Regions from separate parts of the Megasphaera jansseni genome, predicted to be linked through region 2. Evidence: riboswitches for the same ligand, from Rfam matches in the RefSeq annotation. Region 2 holds a riboswitch; the other holds the start of a gene.
The links. Region 2 has a riboswitch for cobalamin ahead of ACE418_RS03510 (MotA/TolQ/ExbB proton channel family protein). Riboswitches for the same ligand answer to the same signal wherever they lie in the genome.
Positions count from the first base shown of each region.

Region 1 (8,722 bases), on a different contig from region 2:
ACGACACGGGGGAGACGCTGAGTGCCGCCGAAGCCCGGTGTGATGCCAAGGCCAACTTCAGGCTGACCGAATTTAGCGTTTTCAGAAGCATAACGGAAGTCGCAAGCGCAGGCGAGTTCGCAGCCGCCGCCGAGAGCGTAGCCGTTGACAGCAGCGATGACCGGCTGGGGCAGGTTTTCGATGCGAGTGAACGTATCCTGGGAAATCTTACCGAATTTACGGCCTTCGACAGGGTTCTTGGTGGACATTTCAACGATGTCAGCGCCAGCTACGAAGGATTTAGCGCCTTCGCCCGTGATGATGACAACTTTTACCGATTCGTCAGCTTCGATTTTGCCAACGCAGTCATTCAGTTCCGTAACTGTTTCCGTGTTCAATGCGTTGAGAGCCTTCGGGCGGCTGATCGTTAAAATACCGATACCATCTTCGTTGACGAATTTAATATTCTTGTAAGCCATGTGAAAAACCTCCTACTATAGTTATAAAATTATTTAACTATGTCTTATTGATTGGCCTTGCCTTGAACCAACCTTGTGACTACAGTATACAAATGACCAAGTTGGAACAAAACAGGAAAGGCTTGCCCTTTTTTGCATAGAATTAAGTCCATGTGAATTTTTTTGTCAAAATCGTTGTGATTCACCAATGCATGTGATAAAATGTACGTGCTTGATTGAATTAAATTTATACGGATAATGAATATATTTCATATAGATTAAAAACTATAGGTATGCCACATGAAAAATATGCTAATTTCGTATCGAAGGAGGTTACAACGTGATTTCAGATGGTTACGCTTCAACGCTAAAACGGCTCATTACATTTACACAGGCCAAGTTCATCTCCCTGGCCGATGTCGTCGGTTATGACGTATCCTATGTCAATAAGTGGAGCAACGGCACGAAATTACCGTCTTCCCGTTATGTCGAACGAATCAATGAAGAAATGGGGCAATACTTTGCCGAACTGATCACTAAGCAGAAGAAAGAGGCCAAGTTCTTTAAAACCTTCCCTATTTCCGAAAGCACGGACGACTTGGGCTTTGAAATCGGCCAGTACCTCTGCGCCGCCTATCGGACGACGCTGAACCAGAATCGTGCCCCCAAAGGCAAGGAGAACCGCCCGTCCATCCAGGTCATCACAGGCCATCACGATACGTCAGACTTCTTATCCGATGTATTGCAAAAGGGGATCCAGAGTTTAGAGACCGACGGGGAACTACTGGTCTTAGGCGAATTTTGCACCTTATACAAAACGGGATTCTGGAAGTATTTCGATGGCCTGAAATTGCAGCATAAGCTGACCATCCGCGTCGGCCTGGACCTGGACAAAATCGAAAACAACTTCGACGACCTGCTCAACGTCTATCGCACGCTCGATAATTTTTTGGATATCGACTTCGTTTTTTACGACATCAAAGATACATCGAATGCCAACCTCATCATCCTCAAAGGTTCTTTTGTCGTCCAGTATGCACTGGACACACAGCCCCATTTCAAGTTGTGCACCTATATCTTCGATGAATCGTTAGTCGGCGATATTTATGAAAAATTCAGTTTCAACGGTGCCGAAAAGAAACCGCTCATGTCGACGGTCAGCTCCCTGGGGCTGGAAGAACTCGGCTATCGCACGGCTTTCTATGCGACGACGAAATTCTTCTTCTACTTGACCATCGGCTTTGAATTCCTCCTGCCTCACGAAGTCTTCGACCACATCAGCGAAGGCGTATCACCGGAACAGGCCTTTGCCATCCAGCGCCTCTGCGTCACGTGGGAAGAAATCCTCAATGCCTCGGAAATCACGTTCATCATGCCGACGACATCGCTATTGCGCTACGTCGAATCGGGCTATATCTACCTGACCGATATCGAATACCGTCTGACAGCGGAAGAACGGAAAGAACATATCAAAAGTATTTTCGAAGGCCTGGAAAAGAATCCGCACTTAACGACCGGCGTCCTTTTGCCAACGGTCAGCGACGACATGTACACCGGCAAAGACCTGTCGTTCTATTCCAACTATAAGACGGGCTTCCTGAAAAAGAACAAGCGGAACATCCACAATGACGCCGATTCGTTCTACGTCATCAGCAGCAACCGGCTCCATTCCATCCTGCTCAATGCCTTCCAGAACATGAAGAACCAGCCGTCCTACCGCCAGTATGACTTAGAAGCCTTGAAGAAGAAATACGAAACCTATAAACCGCTCATTGAACGGACCCTGTCCTTATCGAAGTGAAAAAGAGGCTGTCCTATTAAGGCAGCCTCTTTTTCTGTAGGGGCGCCCACGTGGGGCGCCCGCCCATGCAAATCGGTCACAGGCATCATAACATATACCTGACGGGCTCGCCACGTGCGAGCCCCTACAATCAAAAAAAGAGGCTTGTCGCAAATACGACAGCCTCTTTTTCTTTACAGTCCGCAACTCATAGCGTAGTCCGCGGCTGTGTCAAAACCTCTCAGACCGCCTTCGGCGGCCAGCTCCCCTATCAGGGGAGCCTTTCTGCAAACTACAAACTCTGTACTACAAACTATTATTTATTCATTTCTTCTTTCATCTTTTTCAAGCCCATGGGCTTATCTTCAAAGAGGAAGGCCGGCATGACTTTGACTTCGTCGATGATCGGCGTGAAGCCCATCTGGTCGAGGACGTCTTTCTGGAGGTCGATGCCCGGTGCGATTTCGGTCAGGTGGACGCCGTCTTCTTTCATTTCAAAGACAGCCCGTTCCGTGATGTAGAGGACATGCTGTTTATGTTTCCGGGCATAGTTGCCGCTGAAGGTGATGTGGCCGACTTCGGGGACGAATTTTTTGACTTTCCCTTCCTGCAGGATATGCAGTTCGCCGTCTTTGATTTCTTCGCGGAGTTTCCCTGTCGTAAAGGTCCCGCAGAAGACGACATTCTTGGTATTCTGAGTGATGTTGACGAAGCCGCCGCAGCCGGCAATGCGCGTACCGAACTTAGATACGTTGATATTGCCTTCTTTATCGCATTCGGCCAGGCCCAGGCAGGTCAGGTCCAGGCCGCCGCCATCGTAGAAGTCGAACTGTGTGGCCTGGTCCATATAGGCTTCGGCATTGACAGAAGCCCCGAAGCGGACGCCGCCGAGAGGCACACCGCCGATAGCCCCGGCTTCGACGGTCATAGTCAGGCTGTCACCGATACCTTCTTCGTTGGCAACCGACGAGACGAGTTCCGGAATGCCGATACCCAAGTTGATGACGGCTTCATTGCTCATATGGAGGAGTAAGAGGGCGGCCCGGCGGGCAATGACTTTCTTGGCATTGAGCGGAGCCGGATCCAGGGCTTTGACAGGAATCGTCGTTTCACCGGTCAGGGACGGATCGTATTCGCAATCGAAGGACTGCTGCCGTTTCGTTTCGTCATCGACCTGGACGACGTAGTCGACATAGATACCCGGTACTTTGACCAGTTTCGGGTCGAGCGTACCGCCTTTGACGATCTTTTCGACCTGGACGACGACGATGCCGCCGCTGTTGTGGACAGCCTGTGCCAGCGGTGTCGCATCGAAAGGCGATACTTCCTTGGTCAGGACGACGTTGCCCCATTCATCGGCATAAGTCCCGCGGATGAAGCCGATATTCATATCCATGCGCGGATAGAAGAGCTGGTCATGGCCTTCGATGTTGATGACTTTGACGAAGTCTTCTTTCGTGACGTCATTGAGGCGGCCGCCGCTGATGCGGGGGTCCGCAAAGGTATCGAGGCCGACGTGGGTAATCGTGCCTAAGCGATGGGCTGCGACGTCACGGAAATACTGGGACAGCGTGCCCTGCGGCAGGTTGTAGGCCTGGATTTTATTTTCATTGACCAGTTTCTGCAGCGCTGTAACGGCATTCCAGTGGCCGAGGATCGCTTTTTTCAGCATGCCTTCATGGGCGAAGTGGTCGCCACCGCGGCCATCCGTATTCCCTTGGGAAGCGGCATAGATGAGCGTCAAATCTCTCGGCGAACCCGTATTGAGGAAGCGTTCTTCCAGTGCGCTGGTCAGGGCTTCCGGCTGGCCGGAACCGACGAACCCGTTCGTCGTGACGACGTCACCGTCTTTGACGAGCTGAGCTGCTTCTTGGGCTGTAATTATTTTCACTTGTTTCATGTCTTCCATCTCCTATTTCTTCACGTTTGTTATATGCATTTCGTGATTTCATTATACAAAGGAAGCATATGGAATGATAGACGAAAAGGATGGACTAATTTGGTAGGAAAAAATTCCATGAAGTCAAATTACTGGGCTTCCAGGGCATTCCAGGCTTCATCAGCCCGTTCGACGAACATCTGGCGGACGGCCGCGTTTTCTCCGAGGCCATGGATATACGGAGTGACTTTGAAACCTTCTTTTTCCAAAATGCTCTTATGCGAATCGGCATCGGCGCCGGCCATATCATTATTGGCATGGTCCCCGGCGACCATCATCATCGGCATGAGGATGACATTCTTGATTCCCTTGGCTTTCAGCTGGGGAATGACCGTATCCAGATGGGGCCAGCCTTCGACGGAATAGATGTAGACGTTGCCCAGGTTCGCGGCATCGAGGCGGTTCTGGACGACGGAATAATAGGCATTAGACGGGTGCGGCGTACCATGGGCCATGACCAGGATGGCATCTTTCTTGCCGATTTTCGGGAACTGCGTCGAAAAAGCTTTGACGAATTCAGCGATGTCGTCGCGCTGGCCTTCCTGGCCCATCCAGTACATGATCGGCGTGCCGATGGTCAATTTCTTGAAATCATGTTTGTAGAGGTCAAAAATAGCCGTATCATACGCATATTCCATACCGGGGATGATATCCAGGGAGGTAATCGCTACGCGGGTATAGCCTTCTTTTTTCAACTGAGCCATGGCCTGTTCCGGCGTCGGTATGGTCAGGCCTTCTTTAGCCTTGATGCGGTCAACGATGATATGCGACGTAAAGGCGACGACGACCTTTTGATCCGGATGGGCCGCTTTGATGTCGGCAACGGTCTGATCGATGGTCTTCTGGCGGCTGTCCTTATAGGTCGTACCGAAACTCAGTACCAGGATGGCGTCTTTATTGGCTTCATTCTGCATTTCTGGGTTATTATACGTGCGGACGCCGATTTCAGCGGCCTGTTTCAAAGCCGGCGTGGCGTCCTTGACTTCCGGGTTCAGCGTATAGCCGGCAGCAAAAGAAGGCGCCGAAAAAGCACCAAATGAAGTCAGGGCCAAAGACAAGATTAACGCGGTTTTCAATTTTTTGTGGAACATAGTCATCTCTCCTTTAGTAAAAATGAATATAAAAAAAGGACCTCTCATGAAGTTTCACCATCATGCGAGGTCCTTTATACACGCAGTCAATAATAGCCAGTACCATACCACCAGCTATTACAATCCCCATCCCCATCACTCGCAGGTCAATCGGTGATCCGAATCAGGCAGTTCTTCTGGCTCGGATTCATGGCCCTGGCTGCGCCTTCCCATACGCAAACGTACAGTGACATCATTGCAGCCTGGCTCCTCCTTACAGCGGCGGGACCGCGCCGGTTTTTCACCGGACTTCTCTATTGAGCATACGCACCTGATTGCACTATGAAATTATACGGATCTTATAAAACTAACGTCGGAGCGACATACGTCCGGGCCAGTAATTCCTGATTCAAGGCATAGAGGCCTTTGGCATCACTGCCGAACATCTTGTACTTCTTGATCAAATCGTCGGCGTTCTTTTCTTCTTCGCCCTGTTCCTTGACGAACCAGTCGAAGCACTGCATGGTCCGGTAATCATGGACTTTATCGGCAGCCTGATAGATTTTGTTGATCAGCGACGTAACATACTGTTCATGGGCCAAGCCGGCTTTCAGGACCGCTTTGATGCTGTCAAAGTCGTTCTGCGGTTCGGCAATAGCCGAGAAGGTAACGCGTTCGCCATTGTTATGCAGATAGGTCCGCATGAGCATAGCGTGATCCCGTTCTTCCTGGGCCTGGACATCATACCAGTTGGCAAAGCCGTCGAGGCCATTGTCATAGAAATAGTTGGCAAAAGCTAAATACAAATATTCCGAATAGAATTCCTGATTGATCTGGGTGTTGATTAATTCTTTTACTTTTGCATCGAGCATAACGGTACCTCCTTGAGATATGTCTCAAAACGCGTACGGAAATTCATCGATTTCCTTGAACCGTCCTTATTATATCACATTGGACACAGTCTGGAATACTTCTTATTTATCCTTTTGTTCATTAATGACATTCTTGATGCTCTTCAAGTCCTTGATATCGACTTCTTTCAGGAGCTGGCGGAACTGGGCCAGCTGCTTTTCGACTTCCGGTGATAATTTCGGGAATTTCGGGTCAATGGCCTTGAGTTCCTTGAGGACGATCTGTGCGACGACATAGCGCGTATACCACTTGTCATCAGCCGGGACGATGTACCAGGGAGCGTACTTCGTCGACGTAGCCGCCAGGACTTCGCCATAGACTTTCTGATAGCGGTTCCAATACTTGCGTTCCTCAATATCGGACATGTCGAACTTCCAATTTTTCTGCTTGGTCAGGATGCGGTCGATAAGGCGTTTCTTCTGTTCATCTTTCGACAGATGAAGGAAAATCTTGACCATAGGGAACCCATTTTCAGATAAATACCGTTCCCAGTCGCGTATCTGGCGGTAGCGCGTTTCCCAGATATCCTTACGGACCAGTTTTTCCGGCATGCCATCGCTCTTGATGAGGTTGTGGATGCGGGCGACGACGACTTCTTCATAGTGCGAGCGGTTAAAGATCCCGATTTCACCCCGGCCGGGCAGGGCCTTATTGATGCGCCACATATAGTCGTGATCCATTTCTTCCAGACTCGGTTTCTTGAAACTGTGTACTTTGACACCGGCCGGATTGAGGTGGGCAAAGACGTGTTTGACCGTACCGTCTTTCCCGGCCGCATCCATGGCCTGCAGGACGATGATCAGGCCATAGTGGTTGTCGGCACAGAGTTTTTCCTGTAAATCCTGCATTTCCGCAATCGTCTGGTCCAGCAATTCGCCTTTGACCTTCTTCTTGTCGATATCCACATCGCAGGCCGTCGGCCACTGGGACAAATCGATTTTTTCTCCTTCTTGGGCTAAATATCGGGAAATATCCATAGTAAAAACTCCTTTCTCTATCCATCATGTTTTTCACGGGACTTCTTGGGGACCGCCCTTCCCCCAGCGGCTCCGTTTGCCGTTCTTATAGTCAATGTTGATAGCGCCAATCTTGACCTTGCCATTGACAATGGAAAAAGCATCCGTCGACACGTCGCCGAAGAACATGGAAATGACGACGTCCCGGAAGTTCAAGGTCTTGCCATCCTGGGCAAAGGACCCGGAAATCCCCCGGAAGGGCAGTTGGTGATAGCGGCCCGGGCCGGACTGGAAATCACCATAAATGGCCTTCGTATGGGCCGTTTTATTTTCTTCCATGTGCAGGTTCAAGTCGACGTTGCAGCGCAGGAAGAGGTCATGGGCCGCAATGCCGCCTTTGAGCTGGGACCCGGTCATGTCCGCCGTATACGATTTATCGTCCAGGTTGACCTGCCCATGGCCTTTCATGGAGCCGCCAAAGACGCCAGCTGTGACTTCGCTCACATCGAGCAGGCCCTGTTCATAATGGACCTGCCCTACGACATCAGTAAAGACCAGGGCCGTAATATCCAGGCGGTCCATCTTCAAAGTACCGTCGATGACCGGGGCATATAAGGGGCCGCGGATGTCGGCCGAAACCGTCGCCGGGTCATCGATGTCCAGGCCGGCCCCGAGAGAACGGGGATTGCAGCCGCTCAGCAAGAGGGACAAGTTATACTGCGGCGTTTCCGGTTTGAAATCCAGGCTCCCGCGGATACGCAGGGACTTGGCATCAATCGTGCCGGAAAAATGGCCGGCCCGCAAATCGATATTCGTCTGGCCCTTGGTATGGATGTCAGAAGAGAACTCAACATCGCCGATTTTGAAATAGCGGCCTGGCGCTTCGGCTTCGATGACGCTCTGATGCAGGGCGACGTGGCAATTGAAGGGGCGGTTGCTCTTAGGCCCTGTGACCTTGATGAAATCCCGCGGATCACTGCTTTGATGGTCATGGGCCTTCTTGATATGCTGTAATTCCATTTTATCATTAAAAATCAAATGAATATAGGCATTATTCAAGGTAACCTCTTCCACCGTCTGCGTGCCGATATGAGCCGTCAGGACATCACTTAACTTGACGGTGAACTGGCCTTCCGGGATCTGGACCAGCGTGTCACCTTCATCATCGTTCCATACCAGGTTCTCAAAAGAAACCGTCCCGCCTGGCGTCGCTGTCAGGCGTTCCACCGTAACCGTACCGGGAAAGAGCTGGCGCTCGGCGACGACTTGGTTGAATATATCCGCCGCCTTATAACTCATGTAGAAACAGAGCCCATAGAGGACGGCGGCGGCAATCAAGATGATCGCCCCTATGCGTTTTATTTTCCGTTTATGCCGGACATACCACTTATTCCACATGTTCCCCCGTCTTCTTGGCACTCATATCGCTGATTTTCCAGGTGTTCCCATCCTTTATCATCGTCACCTGGCCGTTGAAATACTGGACTTTGACCTGTGAACTGCCCGGGATGCGGTCCCGTGCTTTCAGGGCAAAGGAAAACGTCGCCTTATCGCCGCCGGAAGCGATTTTACGGATATTGGAAACGTCGCTGGACAAGGTATTGGCATACCCCGGCACGTAGCCATCA
Region 1 is NZ_JBHYRR010000035.1:20,039-28,760, reverse strand. Features, by position in the region: gene ACE418_RS11790 (enoyl-CoA hydratase-related protein) at 1-458, opposite strand, end outside; gene ACE418_RS11785 (hypothetical protein) at 778-2,238, shown strand; gene ACE418_RS11780 (acyl CoA:acetate/3-ketoacid CoA transferase) at 2,534-4,117, opposite strand; gene ACE418_RS11775 (sirohydrochlorin cobaltochelatase) at 4,246-5,247, opposite strand; cobalamin riboswitch at 5,397-5,576, opposite strand; gene ACE418_RS11770 (ferritin) at 5,586-6,098, opposite strand; gene ACE418_RS11765 (polyphosphate kinase 2 family protein) at 6,201-7,115, opposite strand; gene ACE418_RS11760 (AsmA family protein) at 7,149-8,492, opposite strand; gene ACE418_RS11755 (zinc ribbon domain-containing protein) at 8,482-8,722, opposite strand, start outside.
Region 1: linked by a shared signal. The riboswitch ahead of ACE418_RS11775 (sirohydrochlorin cobaltochelatase) and the one ahead of ACE418_RS03510 (MotA/TolQ/ExbB proton channel family protein) in region 2 are both predicted to bind cobalamin.

Region 2 (8,722 bases):
ATAACTTATCAGGCAGTTTTTCCCGGATCGCATCGAGGACATCGGCGATTGCATCGGGTACCTTCAGGTTCCCGGAAGGGGCTGATGCTTCATCCGTTCCCGGCCCGGCTGCCCGGCCGCTGCCGCCTGCATCCGGACCCGCATGGCCACTGGGGCGGCCTGTCCCAGCCTGAACAGACGGCAGTGAACCAGTTGCCGTGCCCTTGGCTGTAGACTCCCTTTCGCCGCCTTCCGTCTTGGACGCATAGGTCATCCCGTCGGCAGCTGCCTCCGTATCGGACGGGCTGGGCGATGAATCATCCCCCGCTGCCATCGGGCTGGTGTCTGGCGCCAAGTCTTCCGGCAGCCCTTCCCCGGCATCCCTATCCGCAGCACCGCCCTGGTCTGCATCGGTACCCGCAGCATCACGGCCGCCGGCGCCGGCCAAGTCGTCGGCATCATAGACCATGACATCTGTGACGCCATCCTGCCGCGTATACTGGTGGATCAGTGTAAAAAAACCGCCAGCGGCCAAAGCCAGATACACGGCGGCATGGAGCGAGACGGAAACACCGGCAGCAACGCGGCCCCGCCGTTTTTCCCATTTTTTCTTCACGGCAGTCCCCCCTTGTCGGCGGCCAGCCCGATATGGGCGATACCAGCCTGTTTCAAGGCATTGAGGACGTCGGCCACCTGACCGTAGTCAATGCCCCGGTCGGCACAGAGGACGACGCTGAAGGCACTGTTCTGGGCCTGCTGAGCCCGGGCCGAAGCCAGCAGTTCATCGGCCTGTATCAGCTGGCCATTGAGCCACAGGGAGCCATCCTGCTTCAAGGTCACGACATACTGGGCCGACGGCTGGGCCTGAGCGGCCGAAGCCTTGGGCAGCTGAACGCCCAGGCTGTGCAGGTCGACCATGGACAAAGACGTCATCATAAAAAAGACCAGCAGGAAAAACATGATGTCAATCATGGGGATGATCATAATCGACGGCCGTTCAAAATCGCGAAGATTGCGGAGGCGCATGGTCACTGCCCCGCTTTCGCCGGCATCGTTTCCAGAGCCGAAAAACACATTTCCATATCCGTAATGATGCGGTCCAGGCGCTGGGTGAAATAAGAATGGACCGCCAGGGCCAGGATGGCGACGCACAAGCCGAAAGCCGTGGCAATGAGCGCTTCGCCGACGCCGCCCGTAATGGCAGCTGCCTGACCGGACTGGATATTGAGGATACTGAACGAACGGATCATACCGCTGATGGTCCCCAACAGCCCCAAGAGCGGGGCCATGGTGACAATGACGCTCAAATAATAGAGGCGGCGGCGCAGTTTCGCTACGAAAATGCCCGATTGCATTTCCACGAAGGCCTTGACATCCGGCCCGGCCTGATCCTGAAAGACATCCTGCAAGATGAGCGGCAGCCCGCCGTGGCTGTCTGCGGCCAGCGTCCGCGCCTGGTCATAGCGGCGCAGTTTCATCTGCGTATAAAATTGTTCGGCAAAGGCTTTCCCAGCGTCCATGTCCCCATAGAAAATCGCCCGTTCGATGCCAATATAGCCGACAAAGAGAGAGCAGGCCAAGAGCAGGTACATGACCGGCCCGCCTGCCTGAAATAACTGAAAACCTTGTACAATCGCTTCCAAAATACCCTCCTGTCCGGCCTGCTGACGTGTCGAATGAAGGTATGAACAAAAAGGAGCCGTCTCATAGCGACAGCTCCCTTACGTATCTTTTTTACAATCTCCTTCCCATCGCTCGCAGGTCTATCGGTGATTATCCGTCAGGCAGTTCTTCTGGCTTGGCTTCATGGCCATAGCTGCGCCTTCCCATACGTTCGTACAGTGACATCATTGCAGCCTGGCTCCACCCTACAGCGGCGGGACCGCGCCGGCATTGGACCGGCTTCTCTATTGAGTCTGTGACACCTGACCTATTCATTTCGATGGCAGCCCACAGGCTGGCACCTTTATAACTATATCATGTCCAGCGTCAGACTGTCAATGAAGGGCCGGCCCGGCTTTTCCGTCCATCGAGAGCTCGACGGTCACGACGCATCCCCCTTCGCCCTGCTCCCACTGAAGGATCTGGCAGGTCCCTTGGGGACAGGAGGCGGGCCAGTCATTGATCCAGGCCAAAAGGTCCTCAAAGGTCCCGGACAGGACCAGCGTCTGCCTGCCGGCTTCGCGGCCTGACTGCTGCCACGACAAGAGCTGGAGGCCGCGGGTTGCCAGCGAGGCCGTGACATCGGGCATAACCTCAGGCCTAACCGTTTCCCGCTGCTTCCGAGGCTGGACGATGTGGACATAAGGGGCTAACTGGCTGTGGACGCACTGCCAGCCCTGCCAGGTGCGATACGATGAAATGGCAAAGCAGATGGCGATGGCAGTCAGCACGGCCAGGACGGGAAAGGCCCGCTGCCAGTCAATCTTGTTTCGCCACCCCTTCATGACGGCTCACCTCCAGGGAAAAAGGGATCCCCTCTCCCCGGTCCGGCTGCATCTTGGCTACGGCGGCCTGGCCCAGCCCTTGCTGCTGCAAAGTCCGCTGCCACTGCTGCGGCGTGTCCGGTGAGGCCGCCCTGCCTTGGACGACGACCCGGCCGGCCCGGCTGCTCACGGTTTCGACGACGAGCCCGTCCGGCTTGGACGCTGCCAGAGCCACCATCAGGGAAGGCGTCAGCAAAGGCCGATCATGCTGCCCTTTCCCAGCGCGGTCGACCAGGGCCTGGCCGTGCCGGAGGCTATCATTGCGCTGCTGTATCTGCTGCTGCACGGGATAGAGACAATCTGTATAATAGGCTTTTTCCCCTTGGATCTGATACTGAAAAAAGAGACCGGCCCCGGCACAGGCCGTCATTATCAGCAGCAGGGCCAGACAGGCCGGCCGCTGCCAGCGGCGATGATGCTGGCGGTAACTGGCGGGTACGAGGTTGCATTTCATGATATTCCCTCCTCACAAAAAAGCCAGCACGGCCGTGGCCTGGGACAACTGGTAGGCATCCATCAGACGGCGCACGGCTTCGCTCGGCCCGGCAGGCTGCCAGTCTGCCTCGTCCGTCCCGTCCGGGAGCCAGCGGAAAGACGGGCCATCCGCAGGCGGTACAGCAGGCTGTACGTCATAAGCCAGGGGCAGGCCGTCACGCAGGCGGACCCGGTGCTGCCGGTCATCACGGCTCTCCTGAAAGACCAGGGTCCCTGTACCGGATGGCCAAAGGCGGCCCAAAAAAGCGGGCAGCAAGTCGATGGACTGGACGACGGCTCCGGCAGCACTGGCAGCCCGGCAGATGGCAGCGACACATTCCGCCGGATAGGCACCGACCGTCCAATCGCAGTCTCCGTCATCGCCTGGTGGCGGACAGGCCGCTTCGAAATCATAAGGCCGCCCTTCTTCACTGACCAGGCCGGCTCCGGCAATGAGGGCATCCGCTTCCTGCCGGTCTGTCGTCCCCAGGGCCAGCCGTTTCCAAAGGACGCTGGGACCGCCGACGAGGATGCGCAGGCGCCAGCCAGCCAGGCCATAGCGCTGCAAAAGATCCGGCAGGCAGGATCGCACCAACTCTTCCTGGCCCATCCAGTCCGGGTCCCGCCGGGCTTCATAGTCCCGATGGCCCTGGCGGAAAGCCACGCGCCCATACCAGGTCCGTTTCGTCTTCAAAAGATGGACAGACTGTCCATTCAGCCATAAACAGGCATTTTGTTGCCACCACATAAGCTCACCTCTCTACTAATTGACATACTGCACTCCGTTCAGCACGGTCCGGCCCTGTTCATCCGTCGTCACGTCAAAGTGCAGGCCGCACGTCTGCTGGACCCCCATTTCCGCCGAGGCAGCCCGGGCCTGCAAGTAGCCGCCAGGCAACGGATCCGCCGGCTGGTAATGACAGCGGACGGACAGGATTTCCCCGTGGTCTGCCAGCCTTTCCGCCTGGGGCACGGCCATGGCCTGGCCGGCGAGGAAAGTGTCCGGATGCTGCCGGAGCTGGTTCCAGCCCTCACAGAGCGCACTCTCTGCCAAATACGTCAGCCGCACCGTCTCTTCATAGGTCCGGGCCATCTGGAAATGCTGCCACGCCAGGGATGCCGCCGTCAGGGCCAGGCTCAGAGTCAGCACGGCGACGGTCATAATAGAAAAAGAAAAAAAGCCATTGCGTCGTTTCATGATTCACCTTCGTTCAAGGGCCATACGGCAAATTGTACGGGCCGGGCCAGACCGCTCCGCCGTTCTGTCAGGAGAAAGGCGACCTGTATGGCCTGGCCGGTCCGGGAGAAAAAGGGCCGCTCGTCCAGGGGCTGGATGACCAGGGGCCGGCCCTGGACGGTACTGCCGCCGCCAGTCAGGGGCTGATAGTTGCCATCGCTGAGGCGGACATACAGGCCTTGATGGCGGACGGCAAAGCCCTTCACCGCCCCTTTGGCCGTGCGGAAGCGGACTTCATCGGGCCGGACTTCGATATTCCGGCCATAGCGCAGCGATTGGAACAGCGTCTCTTCGACACTGACGTGCTGCCGCAGCAGGCCTTCTTCAATCTGACAGCGCCGGTCCAGGCGGGCTGTCTGCCCGGCCAGGGGCAGCAGGGCTGTCAGGGTCAGTGCCGACAGGCTCAGGGCCAGGAGTACGTCCAGAAGGATCCAGCCGTTCTTCTTCCGGCCCTGCCGGCACCAGGAGCCGGCAGGAAACACGGGGGCCATGGTCATCACCTGCCTCTGCCTGCCAAAAGACATAGTCTTTATCGAGAGCGGTCTGCTCACAGGCCACGTCATAGGTCCGCCCTTGGACGACGATGCGCCCCGATGGCGGACAGCCGCCTTTCCAGCTTTCCATGACCTGCCGGCAGAACATGGCTGCCAGCTGCCGCTGCCTGGCCTGATGATGCAGCCTGACGGCCTGGAGGGAAAGGCCCAGGGCCGCCGTGAACAGACAGGATCCCACGACCAGGGCCGCCAGGCCATCGGCCAGGAAAAAGAAGCCATTGGCCTTATTCGATGCGGATGCGCCCTGTCTGGGCCGCCACGACGATAGAACGCGTATAGGCCCCGTCAGGCGAAGTAATGACCACAGCCATCGTATGCTGCGGACGGCCATCGACAGCAAAGCAGACATCTCCTTTCGTTACGCGCAGGCCTGGCGGATAGGGCCGTTCTTTGACCCGGAGGTAGCCCTCCTGGAGGACATAGCGTTCTTCTTCCAGGACCAGTTTCCATCGCCCCTGGCTTTGGTTGTTGCCGACACAGCGCTGGCGGACCTGCTGCATATCCAGGGCCATTTCCCGCGCCAGGCCATCGACGGCCTGATAGCTGCGGCTGCGCTGGCCAGAAGCCAGGCAGAGGCCCAGATATAAGAGCAGCAGGCTCAGGGCCAGCACTAAGCCGGTCAGGCTGATGAATCCGTTCCGCCTCACCATAGCCAGCCTCCCGGCCAGGCACGCTGGAACGGCTCTTGGGCCAGCCACCAGCCGGCCAGGAGGAACGGGCCGAAGGGAATGATCGTCTTGCCGGTCCCCAAGCGGTAGAGTAAAGCCACCAGGGCCGCCAGGCTAAAGGAAGTGACCACCATGGTCCAGGCCCCCCAGTCCGGACAGCCCGGAGCCAAAGCCAGGGCCAGCTTGATGTCGCCGCTGCCGATGGAACCGGGCCAGAGGACATAGAGGAACAGGAACAGAGCGGCGACGCCCAGGGAGACCGGCCAAAAAGGCCGGACCAGGCCGGCATAACTGGCAGCGCCGTTGCCCACAGCCAGGGCCAGGACGGGCGCGTCCGCAATCCAGCAGCGCCGGATATCGGTGTAGCAGATCCAGGCTGTACAGCCCGCTGCCGCACCGTACCAGAGAGATACAGCCGAGCAGACCATCCCATCAGGCCTCCCCATCCTGGGGCGATGCCGCGTCGGACGAGAAGTGCTTGTTGTTGTAGTCGGCCGAAACGACACCATCGGCGATCTGATATTCCCCTTTGTCCGGCGTGAGCGGCTTGAACTGCAGGTACTGTTTGCCGTCACTGTCTTTAGTCACCAAATCATCGACACTGGCCGGAAAGACGCCGTGGTCGATTTCATAGAGGGCCGCAGCATTGCTGATGGTCCGGATATCGGCCTGTACTTTGGCTTCTTGCGCCGTCTTGGTGGCCGATGAGAAACGGGGTACGGCAAAGGAGGCGAAAATCAGGATAAGGGACACACAAATCAACATTTCTAACAGGGAAAAACCATTGCGAGTCTGCATAAGAAAAACTCCTTTCATCAAGTCACGATACGGGATGCCATGTCCAGTAACGGTAAGAGGAAACAAAGGATCAAGACGCCCATCAAGGCGCCGGTCAATAAGAGGACGACCGGTCCCAGCCAGCGCTGTATCCGGCCGGCCAGCTGCTGGAGACGGCTGCCATAATAGGCGGCAACCGCCGCCAGGGCCTCGTCGTAGGTCCCGGTCATTTCCCCGACGGCCAGCATGGTCTCGACATAGGGCGTCCCGAAGCGGCCGGCATGGACGGCTTGGCTGAAGGTACAGCCCCGTTCCAGCAGCAGCCGGGCCTGCCATACATACTGCCGGAAGAGGCGCGACGGCACGACAGCGGCCGCTTCGGGCAGGCTGTCCAGCAAGGGGATGCCGCCGGCCAGCTGGACGGCCAGGATCTGGCTGAAACGCTGCCAGGCCCAGATGAGTAGCCACGACGTTATCCCGGGAAGGCGGAAAGCCTGCCGTTCCAGCCTAATCCGCCATGTCTCCCGCTGCCAGGCCCAGCGCAGGGCAGCCAGGGCGCAACACAGTCCGGCCAAACCATAGAGTCCGTACTGCCGCAGGCCGTCGAAAAGGGTCAGCACGTACTGCGTCCCCGCCGGCAGGGGCACGGCCATCTGGGCCATCATATCGGTAAAGACGGGAATGATGAAGAGGCACGTACCGGCTGTCAGGGCCATCAGGCAGACCAGGAGAAAGGCCGGATAAGCCACGGCCTGGACCAATAGGCGCCGTTCCTTCCCCTTTGCTTCATAAAAATCGGCCAGGACCTGGCAGAGCCCTTCGAGGTTCCCTGTCTGTTCGCCGGCCCGGATGATGCGGCAGGCCAAATCGGGGAAAGCCCGGCTCTGCCACATGGCCTGGGACGGGCAGACGCCCTGCTCCATCTGCAGAGCCGCCAGGTGCAGGGGCTGGCGGCAGCGTCCGGGCATATCTGTCATGAGCAGCCTCCAGGCCTGGACCAGGGGGATACCGCTGCCGATGAGGACGGCGAGCTGGCGGAAGAAAAAGGCCAGCCTGGCTGCCGACAGCCGATGCGGCCGGCGGATCACGGTTTTCCTCCCTGGCCGCAGCGGCGCAGGGCCTGTTCCATGGTCCGCATCCCCAGGGCCGCTCCGGTCTGCATGATCGTCGGCAGCTGGTATTCCTTGCCGCTGCGGATGAGCTGGACCACGGCCGGCGTGCGGACGAGGACTTCCCGGACAATGTCGATCCGCCCCTGCCGTTCCAGGCGGCGCTGGGCCAGGATAGCCTGCAGTACCATGGCCAGGCGGCAGCGGACTTCCTGCTGGGCCTTGCCGCTATAGGCACCGGCCAGGCGGCTCACGGCCTGCGCCGCCGACGGCGTATGCAGCGTCGACAAGACGAAGTGGCCTGTCTCCGCCGCCGTCAAAGCCGCATCCATGGCCGCCCGGTCGCGCATCTCACCGATGAGGATGACGTCCGGATCCTGGCGCAGGGCCTGGCGGATGCCTTCGGCAAAGGTCGCAAAATGCGTCCCCAGTTCGCGCTGCGTAATCAAAGCGGCCTTCCCTGTCTCGACGTATTCAATCGGGTCTTCCAGGGTGACGATATGACAGGGCCGCCGTTCATTGATGGCCTGGAGGATGCGCCATAAAGCCGTCGTCTTGCCGCTGCCCGTCGGCCCGCAGACCAGGACCAGGCCGCTAGTCAGCCGGCTGAGGCGCTGCAGCAGCGGCCCGTCTCCGTCCGGCGGCAGCGACGCCAGCGGATAGAGGAAACGGATGGTCACATGGAGGCCGGCGTACTCCTGACAGACGTGGAGGCGGCAGCGCAGGGCATCGTGCCAGGAAAAAGCCCCGTCGCCCTGATTCCCGCCGCGCCAGCCGACGGCCTGCAGGACCTGGCGCAGGTCTGCTTCCGTCAAGGACGGCCCGGGAAACTCAGAGAGGCCCTGGGCCAGGCGCAGCATGGGCGGCCGGCCCGTCTGCAGATGAAGGTCTGCCGCCTGCTGACCGATGGCAGCTTCCATCAGTTCCCTTACCTTCACCATGAGTCTCCCCCTTCACAGACGCGGCGTATCTCCCTTTCATCGGTCCGGCCAGCCGCCAGGGTCCGGGCGATGACGTCGGGCAGGAGGACGGCGCCGTCGGACCGGGCCGCGTCCGTCAGCTCCCGGACGCCGGCGCAGCGGCGGATGGCATCGCGGAGATGGCGGCCAGCCGGCACGACTTCACAAAGACAGAAGCGGCCCCGATACGTCCCGTCGCTCCTGCGGCAGCGGACCAGGCGTTGCGATACGACGCCGGCCAGGGCATCAGCTGCCAGATAAGGGGCGACACCCATATCGGTCAGACGGATCACGGCTTCGACGGCACTCGGCGCATGGAGGGTACTGAAGATGACGTGCCCCGTCAGGGCGGCCCGCACGGCGATGCGCGCCGTTTCGCCATCTCGGATCTCGCCGACGACGAGGATATCCGGGTCCTGGCGCAGCAGGGCCCGCAGGCCGTCCTGGAACATCATGCCCCCTTTGGCCTGGACCTGGCT
Region 2 is NZ_JBHYRR010000006.1:34,362-43,083, forward strand. Features, by position in the region: gene ACE418_RS03500 (TonB-dependent receptor domain-containing protein) at 1-595, opposite strand, end outside; gene ACE418_RS03505 (ExbD/TolR family protein) at 592-1,005, opposite strand; gene ACE418_RS03510 (MotA/TolQ/ExbB proton channel family protein) at 1,008-1,622, opposite strand; cobalamin riboswitch at 1,746-1,923, opposite strand; gene ACE418_RS03515 (hypothetical protein) at 1,977-2,426, opposite strand; gene ACE418_RS03520 (hypothetical protein) at 2,401-2,919, opposite strand; gene ACE418_RS03525 (hypothetical protein) at 2,932-3,687, opposite strand; gene ACE418_RS03530 (hypothetical protein) at 3,703-4,137, opposite strand; gene ACE418_RS03535 (hypothetical protein) at 4,134-4,667, opposite strand; gene ACE418_RS03540 (hypothetical protein) at 4,666-4,998, shown strand; gene ACE418_RS03545 (hypothetical protein) at 4,955-5,380, opposite strand; gene ACE418_RS03550 (prepilin peptidase) at 5,374-5,826, opposite strand; gene ACE418_RS03555 (competence type IV pilus major pilin ComGC) at 5,831-6,196, opposite strand; gene ACE418_RS03560 (type II secretion system F family protein) at 6,214-7,263, opposite strand; gene ACE418_RS03565 (type IV pilus twitching motility protein PilT) at 7,260-8,225, opposite strand; gene ACE418_RS03570 (GspE/PulE family protein) at 8,219-8,722, opposite strand, start outside.